2 regions of the Variimorphobacter sp. HTMS_6 genome follow, and region 1 is predicted to be linked to the other one. Evidence: riboswitches for the same ligand, from Rfam matches in the RefSeq annotation. Region 1 holds a riboswitch; the other holds the start of a gene.

What was found. Region 1 has a riboswitch for nickel and cobalt ahead of AC6IWN_RS01880 (cation-transporting P-type ATPase). Riboswitches for the same ligand answer to the same signal wherever they lie in the genome.
Region 2: another riboswitch for nickel and cobalt. It lies ahead of AC6IWN_RS15935 (cation-translocating P-type ATPase); the one in region 1 lies ahead of AC6IWN_RS01880 (cation-transporting P-type ATPase).

The regions. Positions count from the first base shown of each region.
Region 1 covers NZ_AP046094.1:414,559-418,984, reverse strand. The annotation lists gene AC6IWN_RS01895 (zinc dependent phospholipase C family protein) at 1-422, opposite strand, end outside; gene AC6IWN_RS01890 (DedA family protein) at 878-1,525, opposite strand; gene AC6IWN_RS01885 (hypothetical protein) at 1,620-1,796, opposite strand; NiCo riboswitch at 2,066-2,170, shown strand; gene AC6IWN_RS01880 (cation-transporting P-type ATPase) at 2,280-2,390, shown strand; gene AC6IWN_RS01875 (zinc ribbon domain-containing protein) at 3,123-3,563, shown strand; gene AC6IWN_RS01870 (protein kinase family protein) at 3,568-4,290, shown strand; gene AC6IWN_RS01865 (hypothetical protein) at 4,408-4,426, opposite strand, start outside.
Region 2 covers NZ_AP046094.1:3,525,937-3,530,362, forward strand. The annotation lists gene AC6IWN_RS15935 (cation-translocating P-type ATPase) at 1-2,423, opposite strand, end outside; NiCo riboswitch at 2,533-2,634, opposite strand; gene AC6IWN_RS15940 (RCC1 domain-containing protein) at 2,989-4,209, opposite strand; gene AC6IWN_RS15945 (hypothetical protein) at 4,226-4,426, opposite strand, start outside.

The DNA of each region.
Region 1 (4,426 bases):
GAACAGTTTTCTGAAACATATTTATCATGTGATATTATGTCTACTAAACTTTGCTGATTTTTTAATAAGTATTTATGAATCTCTCTTTCATAGACTAAGTGTTCGGTAGCCTTCCCTATGCTGCCGCCAATATGGGCAAAACAGCAAAAATCACACAAATAATGAACCATTTCACCTAATAATATTACATCCGAAATCTTCTTAACAGGCTTGTTCATTATCAAATTCAGTTTTTCAAATACATATTCCGATGATTTTTCGTAATAATGTGGGTGAATAAATTGATTAATAGATAAATCAGGAATTACTGAACCTAGATAAAAGGCCCATCTTTTTATTATTTGTCTATCAGAACCAGGATAAGCCAGTTTCATATTATTAATAGCTAAACGAGCTATCCTGAAATGAGTTCTCTTTCTCATAAAAGATTACCTCCTAATGTTTTCTTAACTTATTGTACTTTTAAGAAATAAATAATTCGAAGGTAATATATAAACAATTTCTAAACTAATTATTCAGGTATATTTTCAATACAAAACCACATTAATATTCTAAGTTAAGAAAAATACAAAGAGATGAAAGAAATATAATTGTAAAATATAGATTGAATAAGATAAATCGGTTAACTAATAAATCTATTTCAAAAAATATGCAACCGGAAGAAGCACGCTATTCGAGTTTCTCCGCTTATCGCGGGTGCGGTCGTATCTAACCATGCAAGATATTGTTGATTCTTTAATTTACCCTCGCGTAAATTAAAAAGGACGCATGGAGAAAGTCCAGTTTTCACTGGTTATCTTTCTCATGCATCCTTAGGATTAACAGTTTGCTTATTATCAGTATATAAGTAATTTTGTTATTTTGAATTTAGTTTGATTTAATTAATGTTTGTGTTCTTCTTCTCTTTTAAAAACACATAAATACCAGGAAGTGCTGAAATTATGATAATCACAATTAATACATAAGAAAAATTATTCTTTACAACAGGAAGGTTACCAAAGAAAAATCCGCCCCCGAGAAATAACGATACCCACAACAAACCACCAAGCATATTATAAATTATAAATTTTGAATATTTCATCTCACCAATACCAGCTATAAAAGGAACAAAAGTCCTGATTATGGGAATAAATCTTCCCACTACTATAGTCATAGAACCATGCTTTTCATAAAATAGGTGTGCTCTCTTAAGGTAATCCTTATTGATATACTTTAGATTTTCCTTTTCAAATATTTTATTACCTATTTTCTTGCCGATATGATAATTCACAGTGTCTCCTATAACAGCTGCGGAATAAAAAATAACAAATAACGTTATTAGCTTCATGCTGCCAGTCGCTGCAAGTGCTCCTGTCGCAAAAAGTATAGAATCTCCAGGTAAAAAAGGTGTAACAACCAATCCAGTTTCGCAAAAAATAACGAGAAATATTAAAGCATATGTCCAATTCCCATAAGTTTGAATAATTACATTCAGATAGCTATCCAAATGTAAAATAATATCAATTACTTTTGTAATCCAATTCATTTTCTTTTCTCCGTTCATACTATAACTATTTTTTCACTAATTCAGCTAACATTTGCTTTCACAGTTTAAGTCCTATTTGTTAACAAATCCCCTATTACTGGCAATAAATGATAAATAATGTCGCCGATAATGCCAAAATCAAAATTATTGTAACCCATGAAAGCTCCTCTGCATCATCTAAAGCAGTAACAGAATATCCCTTTACAATGAAGTACAAGCTATCTCTCCCTGAACCACATTTAAATATATATAATAAATAGTGTACTGTCAATGAATTTTATAATTGAATGAATAAAGTTCTACAGACTCCCATTTTATAAATGATGAAACAATTATTGAGGTTATTAAATATCTTTAGTCGCTCAAACACAGGAAATAATTTTAATAAGAAGTTCTTTAACAGGCTGCATTGTTAAATTTATTCTGTAACTTTTACTCTGTAATCTAATCCGTAAAACTTTTTGACAATTATAGGATATTGTGCTATTATAGAATTATCTCTTTGCGCTGCATTACATTTCTACTTGAAATGCGAGATCAACAGTACAAACTGAGCAGGCGATGAACCTTATATATTAAGGTCATGGGGCTGGGCCACAAAGTGTGGCAGCAGATTGTGATATTATACACATCTGTGGGACAGTAGTATGTTCCATAGGTGTGTTTTTTTATACCTAAAGGAACAAGTGAACTTGTGTGGAGTGCCATAGAGCTATCAATCGAATGCCAAATAGGCTAAACGGAGGTGACTTTTATGACTGACTACAAACAAAACATGGTGGAACTAAGCTCCGCCGAAGCTAAGAAACTGCAGGACAGATATGGTAAAAATGAACTTACGCCACAAAAGAAAGTTTCATTATGAAGATCTTTCACATCATTTGTGAGCCTATGTTTTTGCTGTTAATTGTTGCTGCAGTTATTTATTTTATCCTTGGTGAACCAGGTGCTTGACGTATGGCAAAAAACAATCTCTTGTTTACAAACTGCCCTCTGTAGAGACTCTAGGTGCAGTTTCTGTTCTTTATGTTGATAAGACTGGAACAATAACCATTCTCTTATTGAAACCATGGGACTATTTTTATTATGTATCCAGAAAATGGTAACAATATAGAAATAGACATAAAAACAGCCGCATTAGCAGAAAACATCATTTGTTATAACGCATTAGTACAAAGTGAAGGGTATTCCGGTTTAAAATAAGTTTTAGGTAATACCAAGTAGTATATTGGCACGTCTATATTGTCTTTAGAAAAATCTCAAAAACTAACATATGAATGTTAAAAACAGAAAAACATTACATGGAGGTTTCATTATGAATGGCAAAATTAATCATAAAATATTACATTATTTTATTGAAAAAACACATCTTTCTTGTAATACACCATATACTCTTTTCTTTGCATGATAATTTATTTATCATTTATGTTGCTAATGATAATAGATTTTCTTCTTTCATTTTAGATCATGGTAAGAATTATTCACAGAAATAGCGTTACAAAAAACATCAATAGGGTAATACCAGATAACACATCTGCTACCCTCTGAGGCATATGAATGCCTTTCTCATAATTCAATCATAAAAGGAGTGATAATAATGAGTTCATTTTCAAAATCATCAAAAGGACATCAATATAAAAACGGTAATAACGGGTACAATCATTATAGACAAAAAGGAGTCTTCGGTAATCTTTTTAATACCCTCTTTTCAAGAAGTTCTTCCAAAGGACATTATGATCCATATTGCCAATCAACTCAACAGACCTATCCTAATCAGCAAACACACGTGAATCAATCCTATCCTAATCAACCTACGAATCTAAATCAACCAATACAAATGAATCCACCGTTACAAACTCAGCCTATACAGCAGCAAAGTACTCAGATATGCAACAAATGTAATTCCCAAATCCCTACAGGTTCAAAATTCTGTTTGGAATGCGGAGAAAAGATTAATAATATCACGTTTTGCCCAAATTGTAACGAGAAGCTTCCTCCTAATGCTAAATTCTGTATGAGTTGTGGAACAAAGGTATAGTAATATGTTGCCTGTATTTAACTCAAAAAAGTATTATGGAAAACAATTCGGTGATTATACCATCATACGCGCTGCAGGAGAGGGCCGGTATGGAAAGTGTTATTTTGCTTCTTCTCCATCCGCTTCTCCTGTAATAATTAAACAATTCAAATCAAAAATGTATAGAAAGAATAAAGAGAAAAATGAATATGAGGCAGTTATCCTATCTCAACTCGAACATGATAAAATACCTAAGCTATTAGGGGTAATTAATCAAAACGGTTTTTATGGTTTTGTTTTGGAATTAAAGAATGGTAATTCGATTGAAGAAATGTTATTCAAACAAAACCATATTTTCAACGCTTCAGAAATCTATAATATAGGTACTCAGTTAATTGAGGTTATTAAGTACTTACATTATATGGGTGTGATCCATAGAGATATCAGGTGTGCCAATGTTTTATATGACGGTAATCATGTATCACTTGTAGATTTTGGATTAGCTCGATGGTTTGATGGGAACCGGTATAAATTTGATATTGATTATTCCTATTTAGGAGATTTATTATTATATCTTTTATATTCATCATTTAGAAAACCTAAAAACCACAAAAAGCAACCGTGGTATGAAGAATTATATATTACTTATAATCAAAAATTATTATTAAAAAAACTGTTAAGACTGGAATCTCCATATCATAGCATTTCAGAAATCGAAAGTGACTTTTTAAGATTATTTAAACCATAAAAATTATCAATAATACTTCTCGCTTCGTTTAACTGAGACGATTTTCTTCATGATTTTCTCAGTTTATATTTTTCCAAAGAAAGATGTCCATTGCAAAGGAACAATTACGATAAATCATCAAAAAAATATTCCGCTT
Region 2 (4,426 bases), 1.1 Mb from region 1:
GGTTTAAACTTTAGAAAATGGCATATCGGAGTATATAATATAACAAGGATACCTAGGATGGTGAAAATATTCACTGCCCACATAACCTTATCTTTCAACAGTCGTCCGATTGATTGAAACACAAAATCATGATTTGAACTATTGACCTGAACTAAGAACAGGTTAGATAACATGATAATAACAAGTCCCATGGCTCTGGCAGTTGGTGCATTTTCTGCATTATTATTTAGCAGCATTAAATATGTTCCAAATGATGCTCCAAAGATAACGAGTCCTTGAATGATACTTTTTATAAACAGACTGGGGCACAATAACTTCTCTCTGGAACAACGTGGTTTTCTATTCATAATATCTGCCTCAGCAGGTTGTCGCTCCAATACGATGGAACAGGTGGGATCAATGATCAATTCCAAAAGTACAACATGCAAAGGAAGTAAAAATATTGCGACCGGTGCAATGCCTAACATTGGTGCTAATAGCGATGCAAATGCAATCGGAATATGAATTGTAAAAACATAGCCTACCGCTTTTCGAATATTATCATAAATTCTTCTTCCATCCTTCACTGTTTCAACTATGGTTGTGAAATTATCATCCATCAAGATTAAATCTGCCGCTTCTCTTGCAACCTCACTGCCTCGTTTTCCCATTGCTATACCGATATCAGCGTATTTTAAGGCAGGTGCATCATTTACTCCATCACCGGTCATGGCTACAATCTCACCATTTTCTTTAAACGCTTTAACAATTCGCATTTTATGTTCCGGAATTACCCGTGAAAATATGCTTACGTCTTTCACTCTTTCACGAAGTTCCTCATCACTCATCTCATTTAGCATATCACCGGTTATAATGTGATCGCTATTTGGCATGCCGATTTTCTTTGCAATAGAAGACGCGGTAATACCATTGTCGCCGGTAATCATTACAACACGAATTCCTGCTTTGTTGCATATTGCAATATCCTTCTTCACACTTTCCCTTGGCGGATCTGCGAGTCCAACCAAACCAAGAAGGGTAAGTGTACAGTCCGTGATTTGGGTTGGTATATTCTCTTCACTCTTTGGCTTCATTGTAGCTACCGCTATCACACGAAGTCCTTCCATCGACATATCAGATATCTTCTTCTCCGTAATCTCCCTGTCCTTATTCTCAAGATCACAGATCGATAGGATGCGCTCGGGTGAACCTTTTGCCGCCACCACGATTTCACCATTCCTTCTCCAAACATGCCCCATCATCTTTAATTCATTTGTAAATGCATACTCTGTAATCAGCTCACCCTGAAACAAGTCATCTTTACAGATTCCTTTGTCTTTGCAGTAGCTTAACATCGCTACTTCCATTGGGTCATAGGTATCTGTCTCACAGCCAAGTCCCATCGTTTCTATCAGTGCATGGCTATCCTCCCTTAATGCCCAAATCTCCTGAACAGACATCTGATTCATCGTAATCGTACCCGTTTTATCCACGCAGAGCACGGATACGGCTCCCAGTGTTTCAACGGAGGGAAGCTTTCGAACTAGTGACTTCTTTTTTGCTAATCTCCATGCACCCATAGATAAAAATACGGTTAATATTACAGGGAATTCTTCCGGTATCATCGCCATTGCCAGAGTTATTCCTGATAAAATACTTTCAATAATTCTTGGAGCAAATGCATGATCTGGGATATTAAAATACGTAAATACTCCAACCAAAGAAAATAATACCGCCGCTACTCCGGCACATACTTTTACCAGACTACCGGTTTGTTTTTGAAGGGGTGTATCTTCATCAGGCGCCGACGCAACATCTACACCTATTTTTCCATATTCCGTTGATACACCAATCTTATCCACCAATACCGTTGCTGTTCCCTGTGTTACCAAAGTACCGGCATAACAATAATCTTTTCTCCAGTAATCGTCTGTTGATTCCTCCTCATTCGTGACCTCTTTCCATACCCCTGCTGCCTCACCGGTTAAGGAAGATTCATCAATGCAAAGATCATTGCACTTTACAATAATACCATCGGCAGGAATTTTTACTCCTTCATGAATCATCATGAGATCACCCGGCACCAGATTCACGCTGGCAATCAATATCTCATTCCCATCACGTATTACTGTTACGTGTGGTGCTGATAAATCTTTTAATGCATTCAATGTTTTGTCTGTTTTCCATTCTTGAATCACATCAATGCTGATAATTCCTATCACAAAGATAAGCATAATGGCACCGTCTCTAGGCTCCCCCAGAACAAAATAAATAACTGCTGCAACAATCAAAAGCAAAAACATGGGCTCACTTAGAATATGGAGCACCTTGTTAATAAAGCTTCCCTGTTTTTGTTGCACCAGTTCATTTTTCCCGTACCTGTCCTGTAATTTTTCAGCTTCTGTTGAACTTAATCCCCTTAGGTTCATTTTGTAATCTGTCATAAAAGTTACCTCCTTCTTGCCTTTTTGGCAATTGTCTGATAGCTCTATGGCACTCCATACAACGTTATTTGTTCCTATGGGTATAAAAAAACACACCAATGGAACATACTACTGTCCCACAGATGTGTATAAACTACAATCTGTTGCCATGCTAATGGCCCGGCCCCATGACCTTAATACCAAGGTTCATCGCCTGCTCAGTTTGTACTGTTGATCTCGCATTTCTGATTCGAAATGTAATGCAGTGCAAAGAGATTGTTTTGCAATATCATTATATGCTGACATTGCAACTGAGTTTCATATCAACTCAAATATATTATATTCGATTTATTATTAAAGTTCAACCCTTTTTGCATTCGTCATAATGCCTATGGAACAATAAACTCTATTGTATATTAACATTTTGCGAGCGCAAGAAGGGCTATAAATACTTATCGAATTTTCCAAACTTTAATGTCACTTAACAAAAAAGATCACTCAGTAATTCTTTCGCATTGAGAAATCTTAAGCTAAAAGCTTTACTGGTTGATCTTTTTATAATTATATTTTTTTAAGTAATTTATTCTTAATATTTAACTTTAGGCACATACAGCTGATTAATACCGGATACATCAGGCGTGATGCCATCCTCTGTTTTGCCTGCAACTACAAGCGTACCATCTGATTTTAATCCAATGGTAATCCAATCCCCCGCTGCAATTGCTACAATATCTTTCCAGCCAGATACCTCTAATTGCTTATTTTTATTGTTACCGGTAGCAACTACGGTTCCATCACGCTTAAGTCCTAACAACGTGCTATTGCTTTTTGAAATAGCAATGATATCATTCCAGCCAGATACATCAAAAGTATCATGGGTAACAATGCCTTTCATATTGGATGAAGATACAACAACGGTTCCGTTGTATTTAAGCCCTGCGATAGAACCTACCACATCAGCTGAAACAGAAGCAATATCCGTCCAAGTACCAACTTCATCATACAGATCACCATATTTAGGGTTATCTACTTTATTAAAGTCAGCAATATATACCGTACCATCCTTTTTTAATGCACCAATTCTTAATTGCCCTGTTATGACATCTATAACATCCTTCCATTTCGAACTATGATCTTGAAAAAACTTTTGTCCGTCATTAATCTTTGACGACTGTACATAGATTTTACCCTCTTTCGATAATAGAACATAATTATCATAATCGGTAGCTATTGCAGATAAATCAGTATACGTTTTCAATTTATCCGCAATATATCTAAATTGAGGATCCGTATCCCTTGTTGAGTGGATGACACCATTTTTGTCTAATGCATCCAACCTGTCTTGTGCATAAGAAAGACCCTTTATATTTTTCCAATGGGAAACTTCTCCATACTGGTAATATTTAAAATTATCAGTATCAACTATTATTTTTACTTTTCCGTTTTTATCGATAGCAGCAACGCCAGCATTTAAATTCCCAATGTATGAGCCAGAAATAATATAGCGAAGTTGCTCAAGCAAATCTTCTGCCTGCTTATTATCCTTAATTCCAGATAACACTCCAATTGCTTGGGGATATTTTTTGTCCTTAATAAGGACAATTGCTTCCTTAAGTTTTACTTCATCACTCTTTGCACCGTCCACCAGATCTTTTGCTTCGGTTAATTCAGGTTTTTCTGTGACCGTCATATTACTTAACGAACTAGTTGTCCCCGTATTATTGTCCTGAACCATGGAGTTGCAACCTCCAAGTAAGCAGACTGCGCTAATTATAAGGATATATTTTAATTTATTAAATCTAAACATTGGTTTCATCTCCTTTTTAATAATAAGCCGAATCAATGTATAAGGATTCAGTATTGTAAGAATGTAGTATATTAAACTTTCCAATGGAATCGTAGAATGAAAAGGCTTTATAATTATCTTTACCCGTATAATTTGTTGAGAAACCTGGAAATTTCACATTTTTCCATTTAGAATTTGGGGTTGATGTTCCAGATAAAGCACCTTTATTGTAACATTG